Regions from separate parts of the Nonomuraea sp. NPDC049655 genome, predicted to be linked through region 2. Evidence: riboswitches for the same ligand, from Rfam matches in the RefSeq annotation. Region 2 holds a riboswitch; each other region holds the start of a gene.
The links. A riboswitch is a leader RNA that binds a small molecule or an ion and turns the genes downstream of it on or off. The one in region 2 is predicted to bind cobalamin.

Region 1 (4,460 bases), on a different contig from region 2:
GTGCAGGACGTGGTCGAGCTCGTCGGTGGTGCGGGCCAGGCGCGGCACCATCTCGGTGGCGGCGAACGCCAGCACCCGCGCCACCAGCTCCACCCGCCCCTCGGCCACGCCACCCAATACCGCGCGGGCGACGGCGGGGGCGGCGTCCGGGGCCCAGGCGTGCTGCTCCATGGCCTCGACCAGGGCGCGGGCGGTCGCCTCGGCGCGGTCCACGTCGCCCAGCGCCGCCGTGCCGTCCTCGGCCAGGCCGAGCGCCTCGCGCAGGCCGGGCAGCGTCTCCCTGCCGGCCCACATCTGCCGGGCGCGCAACATGGCCAGCACCAGGTCCACCCGCACCTGGCCGGTGGGCGCCTGTCCGAGGACGTGCAGCCCGTCGCGGATCTGGGCGTCCTTCACCTCGCACAGCCAGCCGTCCACGTGCAGGATGAGGTCGTCGAACTCGCTGTCGTGCGGCCGGTCGGCCAGCCCGAGGTCGTGGTCGAGCCGGGCGGCCTGGATCAGCGTCCAGATCTGCGCCCGGATCGCGGGCAGCTTGGCGGGGTCCATGGCGGCGATCGTGGCGTGCTCGTCCAGGAGCTGCTCCAGCCGGGCGATGTCGCCGTAGGTGTCGGCGCGCGCCATCGGCGGCACCAGGTGGTCCACCAGCACGGCGTGCGCGCGCCGCTTGGCCTGCGTGCCCTCCCCCGGGTCGTTGACGAGGAAGGGGTAGACCAGCGGCAGGTCGCCGATGGCGGCGTCGGTGCCGCACGCGGCCGACATCCCCGCCGACTTGCCGGGCAGCCACTCCAGGTTGCCGTGCTTGCCGACGTGCACCATCGCGTGCGCGCCGAACTCGGCCGACAGCCAGCGGTAGGCGGCCAGGTAGTGGTGGCTGGGCGGCAGGTCGGGGTCATGGTAGATGGCGATCGGGTTCTCCCCGAAGCCGCGCGGCGGCTGCACCATCACCACCAGGTTCCCGGCCCGCAGCGCGGCCAGCACGATGTCGGTCCCGCTGTCGCCCTCGTGCACGAACAGCTCTCCGGGCGGCGGCCCCCAGTGGCGTTCCATCTCCTCGCGCAGGGCCGCGGGCAGCGTCCGGTACCACTGCTCGTAGGAGGCGGCGGAGATGCGCACCGGGTTGCCCGCCAGGTGCTCCTCGGTCAGCCAGTCCTGGTCCTGGCCGCCGGCGGCGATCAGCGCGTGCACGAGCGCGTCGCCGTCCTGGTCGGCCACGCCGGGGAAGCCGTCGCCCAGGTCGTAACCCGCCTCGGCGAGACGGGCCAGCAGCCGGACGGTGCTCGCGGGGGTGTCCAGCCCGACCGCGTTGCCGACGCGGGAGTGCTTGGTCGGGTACGCCGACAACATCACCACCAGCCGCCGCTCTGCGGGAGGGGTGTGCCGCAGCAGGCCGTGGCGCACCGCGATGCCCGCCACCCGGGCGGCCCGCTCGGGGTCGGCGGCGTAGACGGTCAGCCCGTCGGGGTCGATTTCCTTGAACGAGAACGGCACCGTGATGATCCGCCCGTCGAACTCCGGGATCGCGACCTGGGAGGCGGCGTCCAGCGGCGACAGCCCGTCGTCGTTCTCCTCCCATGCCTGCCGGGTGGTGGTCAGGCAGAGTCCTTGCAGGATCGGCACGTCCAGCTCCGCCAGCGCGCCGACGTCCCAGGCCTCGTCGTCGCCGCCCGCCCCCGCGGTGGCCGGACGGGAGCCGCCCGCCGCCAGCACCGTGACGACCAGGGCGTCCGCCGCGCGCAGCGTGTCCAGCAGCTCCGGCTCGGCCGCGCGCAGGGACGAGCAGAAGACCGGCAGCGCCTGCCCGCCCGCGTCCTCGACGGCGTCGCACAACGCCTCGACGAACGCGGTGTTGCCGGCCATGTGGTGGGCCCGGTAGTAGAGCACCCCCACCACGGGACCGCCGGTGGTCCTGGCAGGGCGGTCCAGCCGTCCCCAGGTGGGAGCGGGGACGGGCGGCTCGAACCCGTGCCCGGTCAGCAGGACGGTGTCGGACAGGAACGCGTGCAGCTCGGCCAGGTTCGCCGGGCCGCCGTGGGCCAGGTAGGCGTGCGCCTCGGCGCACACCCCGCCGCTGACCGTGGACAGCTCCATCAGCTCGGCGTCGGGAGCCTGCTCCCCGCCCAGCACCACCACCGGGCGCGGCCCGGCCAGCAGCGCGTCGAGCCCTTCCGGCCAGGCCCGCCGCCCGCCCAGCAGGCGCACCACGACGAGGTCGGTCCCCTCCGTCAGGCCGGGGACGTCCTCGGCGGTCAGCCGGGCGGGATTGCCCAGGCGGTAGCCCGCCCCGCAGGCGCGAGCGCTCAGCAGGTCGGTGTCGGAGGTGGAGAGCAGCAGAACGGTACGGCTGTCGCCAGGCACGGCGCATTCCTCCCTCGGGGTCCTCGCCCCGGTCGCGGGTGACACGACGGCAGGAGTCTCCTGGCTCCCGGATCGACGCTCACCCCGGCCTTCCCGCCCGTCGCCGGACAGTGGCCTCGTGGTGGGGTTCGCTCCCCGGTCACAGTGGCGGGACCGCGCCGGATTCACACCGGCTTCCTCCCATTGCCATCGTCTACGCCGAAGCTTACGACAGGAGCGACCCGTCCCAGAAGTGGCGTTACGATCCCTTCGTGCCCGTAGGTGAATCTTCCGGACGTACGCGTCCCGATGCCTGTCCGGGGGCGCTCCAGGTGCACGAGGCCGCCGACGGCCCGCTCGCCCGCGTGCGCCTGCCCGGCGGCGCGGTGTCGGCCGCGCAGCTCCGCGTGCTCGCCGGGTGCGCGGCCGAGCTGGGATCGGGCGTGATCGAGCTGACGTCGCGGGCGAACGTCCAGGTGCGGGGGCTGCGCGCGCCGGAGGTCTTCGCCGGGCGGATCGCGGCGGCCGGGCTGCTGCCGTCGCCCGCGCACGAGCGGGTGCGCAACATCCTGGCCTCGCCGCTGGGCGGGCGCGGTCCCGACGGGCTGCTGGACGTGCCGGCGATGGCGGACGCCCTGGACCGGGCGCTGTGCGCGCGGCCCCGGCTGGCCGCGCTGCCGGGACGGTTCCTGTTCGCCCTGGACGACGGCACGCGGGACGTCGCCGGGCTCGGCGCGGACGTCACCTACGTGGCGACCGGACGGCTGCTGCTCGCCGGCGCCGACACGGGGCTGACCGTCGCCCCGGACGCGGCCGTCCCGCTCATGATCGACGCCGCCGAGGCGTTCCTGGACGAGCTGTCCCCCGACGGCCCGCGCGCCTGGCGCATCCGCGACCTCCCGGACGGCCCCGCCAGAATCGCCACCCGCCTGCGCGCCGGCGAACCAAGCCTGATCGACGCCCCTGACGCCGCGAACGCCGCGAACGCCTCGGATGCCGCGGATGCCGCGGATGCCGCGAACGCCGCACGCCGCCCGTCCGCGGGCAGGATCGCCCAGCGGGACGGCCGGGTGGCGATCGAGGCGCTCGTGCCGCTCGGCCGCCTGACGTCCGACCAGGCCGCAGCCCTCGCGGACCTCGGACGGCCGGTGCGCCTGACACCCTGGCGGACCGTCGTCCTGCCGGACCTCTCCCCCGGCGAGGCGGACCGGACCGAGCGGGCGCTCGCCGCCGCCGGGCTCGCCACCGACCCGGACTCTCCCTGGGCCGGGGTGACCGCCTGCACCGGCCGTCCCGGCTGCGCGAAGGCGCTCGCCGACGTGCGGGCCGATGCCCGGCAATGGGTGCGGGGCCTCGGCCGCGCACCCGCCACGCCCGTCCACTGGGCCGGTTGCGAGCGGCGCTGCGGCCTGCCACGCGGCCCGGTCCGCCAGCTGATCGCAACCATCAACGGATACGAGGAACGCCAGGAGTGAGCGACTACATCCGCGACGGAGCCGAGATCTACCGGCGCTCGTTCGCGACCATCCGCGCCGAGACCGACCTCACGGGCCTGCCGCCCGAGGTCGCCCAGGTGGCGGTGCGCATGATCCACGCGTGCGGCATGACCGACCTCGTCACCGACCTGGCCTGGTCGCCGCAGGTGGTCGCGCGGGCCAGGGAGGCGCTGCGCGGCGGCGCGCCGGTGTTGTGCGACGCCATGATGGTCGCCTCCGGCGTGACGCGGCGCAGGCTGCCCGCGGGCAACGAGGTGCTGTGCACGCTGGGCGATCCGCGCGTGCCCGAGCTGGCCGAACGCCTCGGCACCACCCGCAGCGCCGCGGCCCTGGAGCTGTGGCGCGACCGCCTGGAGGGCGCGGTGGTGGCGATCGGGAACGCGCCGACCGCCCTGTTCCGGCTGCTGGAGCTGGTGGCCGAGGGCGCCGGACGCCCCGCGGCCGTGCTCGGCATCCCGGTCGGCTTCATCGGCGCGGCCGAGTCCAAGCAGGCGCTGGCCGGCGGCGACCTGGAGTACCTGGTGGTGCACGGCCGTCGCGGCGGCAGTGCGATGACGGCCGCCGCGATCAACGCCATCGCGAACGAGACGGAGTGACGACCATGTCAGGACGCCTGTACGGAGTCGGCCT
Region 2 (4,460 bases):
GCACGGTGGCCTGCTGGATGCGGGTGGCCGGGCGCGAGCGCAGGTAGTAGGTGGTCTTCAGGCCGGACTTCCAGGCGTACAGGTACATCGAGGAGAGCTTGTCGATCGTCGGCGCGCTCATGAACAGGTTGAGCGACTGGCTCTGGTCGATGAACGGCGAGCGCGCGGCGGCCATGTCGATCAGCGCCCGCTGCGGCAGCTCCCAGGCGGTGCGGAACAGCCGGCGCACGTCCTCCGGCAGCTCGGCGATGCCCTGCACCGAGCCCTCGGCCTGCTTGATGGCCGCCCGGACGCGGTCGTTCCACAGGCCGCGCGACTTCAGCTCGGCCACCAGCGCGTTGTTGATCTGCAGGAACTCCCCGCTCAGCGTCTCGCGCTTGAACAGGTTGGACACCTGCGGCTCGATGCACTCGTAGCAGCCGACGATCGAGGCGATGGTGGCGGTCGGCGCGATCGCGATCAGCAGCGAGTTGCGCAGGCCGTGGGCGGCGATGCGCTCGCGCACCGCGTCCCAGCGCCCGGCCTGGGTGCCGCTCTGACCCCACAGGTCGTGCTGGAGCCGGCCGCGGGCCGCCCACGTCTGGTCGTAGGCGGGGTGGGCGCCGAAGCGCTCGGCCAGGCCGGCGGAGGTCTCCAGCGCCGACAGGTAGATCTCCTCGGCGATCCGGGTGGACAGCTCCTTGGCCTCGGCCGAGTCGAACGGCAGGCGCAGGGCGAAGAAGACGTCCTGCAGGCCCATCACGCCGAGGCCGACCGGGCGCCAGCGCGGGTTGCTGGCCGCGGCCTGCTCGCTCGGGTAGTAGTTGATGTCGATCACCCGGTCGAGGAAGGTGACCGCGGTGCGGACGGTGGCGCGCAGCCGCTCCCAGTCGATGCCGCAGTCGATGTCGCCGCCGGGGCCCGTGCCCGCCAGGTGGGCGGCGAGGTTGACCGAGCCCAGGTTGCAGACCGCGGTCTCGGCGTCGCTGGACACCTCGACGATCTCGGTGCACAGGTTGGACAGGTGCACGACGTTGCCGGGCTCGGCCGCCTGGTTGCACAGGCGGTTGGCGGCGTCCTTGAAGGTCATCCAGCCGTTGCCGGTCTGGGCCAGGGTGCGCATCATCTTGGCGTACAGGTCGCGGGCCTTGACCTGCCGGACGTACCGGCCGTCGCGCTCGGCGGCGCGGTAGGCCTCCTCGAACCCCTCGCCCCACAGGTCGGGCAGCTCGGGGACCTCGTCGGGGTCGAACAGCGACCAGGTGCCGTCGGCCTCGACCCGGCGCATGAACTCGTCGGGGATCCAGTTGGCCAGGTTGAGGTTGTGGGTGCGGCGGGCGTCCTCGCCGGTGTTGTCGCGCAGTTCCAGGAACTCCTCGACGTCCGGGTGCCAGGGCTCCAGGTAGACGCAGGCCGCGCCCTTGCGCCGGCCGCCCTGGTTGACGGCGGCCACGGACGCGTCGAGCGTGCGCAGCCACGGGACGATGCCGTTGGAGTGCCCGTTCGTGCCGCGGATCAGCGCGCCCCTGGAGCGCACCCGCGACCAGGAGATGCCGATCCCGCCGGCGAACTTCGACAGCTGCGCCACCTGGGCGTAACGGTCGTAGATGGAGCCGATCTCGTCACGGGGCGAGTCGACCAGATAGCAGGAGGACATCTGGGTGTGCCGGGTGCCGGAGTTGAACAGCGTCGGCGAGCTGGGCAGATAGGCCAGCGACGACATGAGCCGGTAGAAGCCGACCGCCTCGGCGGGCGTCTCGGCCAGCCCGCAGGCCACGCGCAGCAGCCAGTACTGCGGCGTCTCCACCACCAGCCGGGTGGACGGGTGGCGCAGCAGGTAACGGTCATAGACCGTGCGCAGCCCGAAGTACTCGAACCGCAGGTCGGCGGTGACGTCGATGGCGTCGTCGAGCTTGCGGGCGTTGGCGTTGACGAACTCGGCGGTCTCGTCGCCGATGAGCCCCTCGGCGTGGCCCAGCCGGATCGCCTGGCTGAAGGAGGCCACGCCCTGCCCGCGGACCTCCTTGTCGATGTAGCCCGACAGCAGCCGCGCGGCCAGGCGCGAGTACTGCGGCTCCTCGCCGATCATCTCGGCGGCCGTCTGGATGGACAGCCGGTCCAGCTCGGCGGTGGTGGCCCCGTCGTAGAGGCCGCTGATCGTCTTGGTGGCCACCCGCATCGGGTCGATGTCCGTCAGATCGGTCGCCCAGTGCTCCACCGCACGTACGATCTTGTTGACGTCGACCGGCTCCGCAGTGCCGTTGCGCTTGCGCACCTGCATCTGGACGCGCCGCGGCGCGGACCTGTCGGCGTCCGCCCGCGCCGTCCCGGCCAGGTCCGTCATCGGGTCCCCTGTGACCGTCACTGCGCTCTCCCCTCGTGAACTCGGTCAGTGGCCGAGAACGCGCGCAGGAGGCGGACGGCGAGGCGCCACAGCCCTCTCGCCGGTGCCGTCCACCGTCCCGCGCGGCCTCGGACCAGCCGCGCGCGCATGATCGCGCGCGGCGCGCCGGCAGGTCTTCGGACTCATGGGCATGCTGTCGCTGCCTACTGGCCGTCGCTTCCCGGGCCTTCGGCCCAGTGCGTCTGACGGCGGTCGTTCCCACTCACCGCTGCGGGGCAGTCCCGGATTCCCACCGGGTTCCCTCTTGCCTCGGCCGCCCTGGCGGGGCGGCCGAACCGGCTGCGGGAGACACCATATATAGGGCGGATCAAAAAGTCACACCCAACATCTCGTGTTGCGAAGAACCCCCGCTCCGATCCGGCCACCCGCCGCGGAGCCGCTCCCCGCGGGCCTCACGGGCGGACCGGCATGTGATCGAGGTCATAGACCGGCCCTGCCCGGTTTTCGCTACCTTAGGTATCGATACTTCAAGTAGCGAAAACCTGAGGAGACCACCATGAGCGAGACCTCCACCGGCCGCCGTCCGGTCACGCCGGACTGGGACACCGTCACCCCCGCCGAACTGGCCGCCTACGTCGAGGCGGAGAACCGGCTGCGCGCCTCCGTCGAGGCACAGGCGATCACCGGCCGGCCGGATCCCGGCGCCGCCGTCGACTGGCGGACGGTGGCGCTGCCCGGCCGCGACATCCGCGTCCGGGTCCACCGGCCCCGAGCGGCCGAGCCGGGGGACGTCCTGCCGCTCGTGCTGCACGTGCACGGCGGCGGCTTCGTCGGCACGGCGCCGCAGAGCGACTGGGTCAACAGCCACCTCGCCGCCCACCTGCCCGCCGTCGTCGTCTCGGTGGACCACCGCCTGCTCGACTGGCACACGCCGCTGGCCGCCGCCGCCGACGACGGCTGGGACGTGCTCCGGCACGTGCTGGAGCACGCCGCGCAGTGGGGCGTCGACCCGGCGCGGGCCGTCCTGTTCGGCGAGAGCTGCGGCGGGCTGATCTGCGCCCTGGCGGCGATCAGGGCCCGCGACGCCGGTCTGCCCCTGAAGGCCCAGGTGCTGGTCAATCCCGCCGTGGAGGTGGCCGGGACGATGTTCGGCCACCCGTCGATGATCCAGTACGCCGACACCCCGACGCTCAGCGTGCCGGTGCTGCGGCTGTTCCACCGGCTCGCCGTGCCCGAGGGGACGGACGCCCGCGCGCTCTCCCCGCTGCACGCCGGCGACCTGGGCGGGCTGGCCCCGGCGCTCGTGGCGGTGCCGACCCACGACCCGATCGCCGACCACGGCCGCCGCTACGCCGAGGCGCTGCAGGCCGCCGGCACCCCCGCCCGCCTGGCCGAGTACCCCGAGGCCGGGCACGCCTTCCTCAGCATGCCGGTGCTGGCCCCCCAGGCCGAGGACGCGCGGGCGGACATCCTGAGCTTCCTCCGCGACGCCCTCACCGCGTAACCCGCGACCGGAGCGGCCAGGCGAGGACGGGCCGGCCCCTCGCGCGGGGACACCGACCGGTGGATCTTCAAGGGCTCGACCGGCGGAGCTCTAGGCGACCGTGCTCTCCGCCTGCTGGCATCACCAGCGTTACGAGCTCCTGGACATCGAGATCGGGCTCGCCCTGCCCGGGACCTACGGCGACGACGACGTCGAGGAGATCGTCGGGATGGCCTTCAGGAACGTCGACCCGTACGACAAGGCGGCGGCCTGGGGGTGAGCCGCCGCCGGCGCGGTCAGCGCCCGGCGTCCCGGGCGACGATGCCGTGCGCCAGCCGGGCCAGGGCGGCGGTGATCTGCTCGGGGGTGAGCCCGCGCCTGCGCTGCTCGGCGTAGACGTCGGGGCCCAGCGGGGCGAGGAGGATGTCGGCCAGCGCCTCGGTCTCCGGGACGCCCGCCTCGGCCAGCAGCACCCGCACGTGCGCCCGCCAGAACCCGTAGGCGCCCGTGGCGTAGCGCAACGCGCCCTGCTCGGCGCCCAGGACGAGCGAGATGTGCTCGTCCAGCAGGTCGACCATCGCGGTGTAGAAGGCGGCGAGCCGGTCGGCGGGGGGCGCGCCGGGGCCGAGCGGCGGGTCGCCGCGCAGCAGGCGT
Region 3 (4,460 bases), on a different contig from region 2:
GCGTGGCGGGGCTGCGCAGGGAGGAGCTGGCGCCGCTGGCCGGAGTCAGCGTCGGCTGCTACACCCGCCTGGAGCAGGGGCAGAGCTCCAACGTCTCGGACGACGTCCTGGACGCTGTCGCCCGCGTCCTGCGGCTGGACGACGACGAGCTGCCCCACCTGCACCGGCTGGCCAGGGCCGCCCGGGCCGGGGCGAGGGCCAAGCCCGAGCGGCCGCGTCCCGGCATCAGGCTGATGCGGACGCCTTCACCGACCGGCCCGCGATCGCGGTCGGCCGGCGGGGCGACATCCGTTTCCCCACCGACGAAGGGCTGAACGCGCTGGTCGACGAGCTGCCGGCGCTCAGCCTGGAGTTCCGTGCGATGTGGACCGAGCACCCGGTGAGCAACCGCGCCTCCATCTCGCGCGACTACCGGCATCCGGAGGTGGGCGTCATGACCCTCACCGCCGCGCAGCCCCCATCGCGGGGTCGTGTCAGCGGCGGTCAGGTCGTGTGTGTCCGTCGTCATGCGGCCGGAGTGCGGCCGGCCGCGAAGATCGACCAGAGCCCTGCTGAGGGTACATCTGTCAGGTGCAGGACGGGCGGACGCGGGGGGCGATCCGTCGCGTCCGGCAATTCGCTAAGGACGCTGCAGAATCACCGAGTCGGAGAGCTGGGTGAGCAACTCCAGTTGATCGAAATAGAGGCGCAAGCTCGTGATGAGTCCGTCTTCCACTGTGCAGACATAACAGCATCGCAAACGCACAGGGCGGCCCGTCGCGTGCAGCACCTGACCGTCGGGCATGGTGTATGGGCCTCGGTGAGTTCCGACCATGAGAAGCTCGTCGACGGTTGTCGCCTCACCCTCGGAGGACTCCGTGATCACGGCCCGGACGTCGGGGAACGCCGTCCAGAACTCCTCCAGATAGGAGGCCAGCTCGCTGTGTCCCTGAGATACGCCTTCGGGGCTGATGGACACTCCGGCCGGGCTGAAAGTGCCGAGCAGTGCCGTCATGTCGTGGGCGTTGAACGCGTCCGTATAGCGGTCGCGCACCTCGCGGGCAACATTCATGGCACCGGGTCCTCCTATATTCCCTCGATGCCCAGCGTGGCTGTCGATATGCGGTCGAATGACCAACGCAAGCTAGATCCGCATACTCGGCGAGGTAGAATTCTGGGCCTTTCGCAAAGGCGCGCGGCGGAGCGGCAGGAGACCGAGGGGCACCGGTCGCCTGTTGACGCGAACGTGAGGAAAGGATACGTTCCGGTAGATTTCACGGTTGTCCAAGGGAAATCCGGTGAGATGCCGGTGCGGACGCGCCACTGTATCCGGGACGTAGATCCCGGGAGCCAGGTCGCTTGGCAGCCGTGACCTCGTGATATGGGACGCGTGACCCCTGAGGAGGCTTGACATGACCGGGTTGTCCACCCCGTCGACGATTCCCTTTCCGCGCCTGCGCCCTTGGCTGCTGCTGGCCGTGCCCGTGCTGCTGCTGGTCGCCTACCTGGTTCTGATGGACAACGGCGCCATCTCCCAGACCGGCACCTTCCTGCACGAGCTGATGCACGACGGGCGTCACCTGCTCGGCGTGCCCTGCCACTGAGGGCCCGTCATGGTACGCACCTTCCTGGCCAGAGGTCTGCTCGTCGGACTCCTGGCCGGACTGATCGCGGGCGCCTTCGCCTTCGCCTTCGGTGAACCTCGCGTGGACCACGCGATCGCCCTGGAGGAGGCCGCCGCCCAGGCCGAGGCGCCCGATCCGGACGCCGGGACGGCCGGGCACGGCCACGCCGAAGCGGCCGAGCACAGTCACGGCGAGGACGCCGTGGTCGGCAGGCCCGTGCAGAAGGCGGGGCTGTTCCTGGCCACCGGGCTCTACGGGCTGGCCGTGGGCGGAGTGTTCGCCCTGGTGTTCGCCGGACTGCGCGGGCGGGTCGGCCCGCGTTCCGACGGGCGGCTGGCGGTCGCCGCGGCCGGTACGGCGTTCGCCGCGATCATCCTCGTGCCCTTCGTGAAATATCCGGCCAACCCGCCTGCGGTGGGCGATCCGGACACCATCAACAGCCGCACGCTGCTCTACGTGGTGATGATCCTCGTCGGGCTGGCGGCGACGGCGATCGCGGTGGCGACGGCCCGCCGCGTCGACGGCGGCCCATGGGCTCGCTGGACGGCGGCGGCGGTCGCGTTCCTGGTGCCCGTCGTCGCCGCGTGGTGGTTGCTGCCGGCGGTCGATGAGGTGCCCGACGGGTTCCCCGCCACGCTGCTGTGGGAGTTCCGGCTCGCCTCGCTCGGCACGCAGCTCGTCTTCTGGGCGGCGTTCGGCGTGCTGTTCGGCTGGGCGAGCGACCGGGCGGAGCGGCGTACGGCGGCTCACCCGCTGGTCGCGGCGCCGAGCTGAGCAAGGTGCTGTTCGTCCGGCATGCCACGACACCGGGGATGCGGGCCGGGTGCTTTCCCGCCGACGAGGACGCCGACGCGGCGAGCCTGACCAGGGCCGCCGCTCCGGGGCCCGTCGAGGCGGCGGCGGCATGGGCCGCTCCCTGCAGGGCCGCGCGGCAGACGGCCGCCGCCATGGGGCTGGCGGCCCGCGAGGTTCCCGCCCTGGCGGAGGCGGACTGCGGCCGGTGGCGGGGCCTGCCGTACGGACGGGTCGCGCTGGCGGAGCCGGACGCGCTGGCGAGCTGGCTGGCCGACCCCCACGCCGCCCCGCACGGCGGTGAGTCACTGAGCGCGCTCGCCGCCAGGGTGGCGGGCTGGCTCGACTCGGTACGGGACGTGCCGCGGGCCGTCGTGGTCTGCGACGCGGGCGTCATCAGAGCGGCGCTCGGCCATGCCCTGGGGCTGGATCCGCTGCGCGCGGCCCGTTTCGACCTGGCTCCTCTGTCCACCACCGAGCTGACCGTCGCGCGGGACGGCTGGCGGGTGGTCCACGTCAACCGGAAGGCTGAGTCTTGATCGTCACCTATCCGTTCAGCGCCGTCGTCGGGCTCGGCGACCTGAAGCTGGCGCTGGTGCTGAACGCGGTGTCGCCCCGGGTGGGCGGGGTGCTCGTCCGCGGGGAGAAGGGAACGGCGAAGTCCACGATCGTGCGGGCACTGGCGGCCCAGTTGCCCACGGTGTGCGTGGTGCCCGGCTGCCGGTTCGCCTGCGACCCCGTCGTACCCGACCCTGAGTGCCCGGACGGGCCGCACGAGCCCGGCGCCGGGCGGGTGGAACGGCCGGCCGCCCTGGTGGAGCTGCCGGTCGGCGCGTCGGAGGACCGGCTTGCCGGCTCGCTCGACGTCGAGCGGGCGCTGACGGAGGGGGTGAAGGCGTTCGAGCCGGGGCTGCTGGCGGCCGCCCACCGCGGCGTCCTGTACGTGGACGAGGTGAACCTCCTGCACGACCACCTCGTGGACCTGCTGCTCGACGCGGCCGCGCTGGGCACGTGCTACGTCGAGCGGGAGTCGGTGTCGGTCCGCCATGCCGCCCGCTTCCTGCTGGTGGGCACCATGAACCCGGAGGAGGGCGAGCTGCGTCCGCAGCTTCTGGACCGGTTCGGGCTGACGGTCGAGGTCAGGGCGTCCCGCGACCCGGAGGAGCGCGCCGAGGTGGTGCGGCGGCGGCTGGCCTTCGAGGCGGACGCGGCGGCGTTCGCGCGTCGATGGACGGCGGAGGAATCGGCGTTGTCGGCCCGCATCGCCGCCGCGCGCTCCCGGGTTCCCGGCGTGCGGTTGCCGGACGCCCGGCTGCGGCAGATCGCGACGGTGTGCGCCGCCTTCGAGGTGGACGGCCTGCGTGCCGACCTGGTGACGGCGAACGCGGCCATCGCCCACGCCGCCTGGCAGGGCCGCGACACGGTGACGACCGAGGACGTGCGGGCCGCGGCCCGGCTGTCGCTGCCGCATCGCCGGCGGCGCGATCCGTTCGACGCTCCGGGCCTGGACGAGGCGCTGCTCGACGAGCTGCTGGAACGCACCTCAGGCGACGACGCCCCGGACGGCGGCCCCGACGGCTCCGGGCCCGGCGGCGGCCCCGACGGCTCTGGCCACGGCGGACCTGGCGGGACGCCGCCACCGGGCGACGGCACCGGACCCGAAACGCGGAACCACCCGACCGGCGCCGAGCCCTCGGCGGACGGCCGGACGGCCGCCGCTGGCCCACCGGCGTCCACGGCCGCCGGTGCGGACGCGCCGCCGATGGCCGGAGACCCCGCTCCGGACGCGGCGACCGCCACGGGGGCCGCGACCTTCCGAGCGTCGGCGCCTCAGGCGGCCTCCCAGACGGCCTCGCAGGCGGCCGCGCAGGTGGCGGGCGTGGCCGCGCCGTACCGGGTGCCGCTGCTGGAGGTGCCGGGGGTCGGCGAGGGGGCGGTGGGCCGGCGGTCGCGGTCCCGGACCCGGCGCGGCCGGAGCGCCGGCGCGCGCCGCCCGCCCGGCCCCGTACGCGATCTCCATGTGCCGGCGACGCTGCTGGCAGCGGCGCCCCACCAGCGGGAACG

Region 1: linked by a shared signal. The riboswitch ahead of cobN (cobaltochelatase subunit CobN) and the one ahead of ACIBQ6_RS37160 (ribonucleoside-diphosphate reductase subunit alpha) in region 2 are both predicted to bind cobalamin.
Region 3: linked by a shared signal. The riboswitch ahead of ACIBQ6_RS28315 (CbtB domain-containing protein) and the one ahead of ACIBQ6_RS37160 (ribonucleoside-diphosphate reductase subunit alpha) in region 2 are both predicted to bind cobalamin.

What each region holds. Positions count from the first base shown of each region.
Region 1 is NZ_JBITLS010000009.1:147,137-151,596, reverse strand. It holds gene cobN (cobaltochelatase subunit CobN) at 1-2,355, opposite strand, end outside; cobalamin riboswitch at 2,386-2,596, opposite strand; gene cobG (precorrin-3B synthase) at 2,607-3,809, shown strand; gene ACIBQ6_RS28275 (precorrin-8X methylmutase) at 3,806-4,426, shown strand; gene ACIBQ6_RS28270 (precorrin-2 C(20)-methyltransferase) at 4,432-4,460, shown strand, end outside.
Region 2 is NZ_JBITLS010000013.1:288,401-292,860, forward strand. It holds gene ACIBQ6_RS37160 (ribonucleoside-diphosphate reductase subunit alpha) at 1-2,344, opposite strand, end outside; cobalamin riboswitch at 2,473-2,678, opposite strand; gene ACIBQ6_RS37165 (alpha/beta hydrolase) at 2,880-3,827, shown strand; gene ACIBQ6_RS37170 (hypothetical protein) at 3,928-4,086, shown strand; gene ACIBQ6_RS37175 (TetR/AcrR family transcriptional regulator) at 4,103-4,460, opposite strand, start outside.
Region 3 is NZ_JBITLS010000009.1:155,411-159,870, reverse strand. It holds gene ACIBQ6_RS28330 (helix-turn-helix domain-containing protein) at 1-314, shown strand, start outside; partial or broken gene ACIBQ6_RS28325 (hypothetical protein) at 263-388, shown strand; gene ACIBQ6_RS28320 (nuclear transport factor 2 family protein) at 620-1,051, opposite strand; cobalamin riboswitch at 1,228-1,357, shown strand; gene ACIBQ6_RS28315 (CbtB domain-containing protein) at 1,392-1,583, shown strand; gene ACIBQ6_RS28310 (CbtA family protein) at 1,593-2,378, shown strand; gene ACIBQ6_RS28305 (histidine phosphatase family protein) at 2,384-2,935, shown strand; gene ACIBQ6_RS28300 (VWA domain-containing protein) at 2,932-4,460, shown strand, end outside.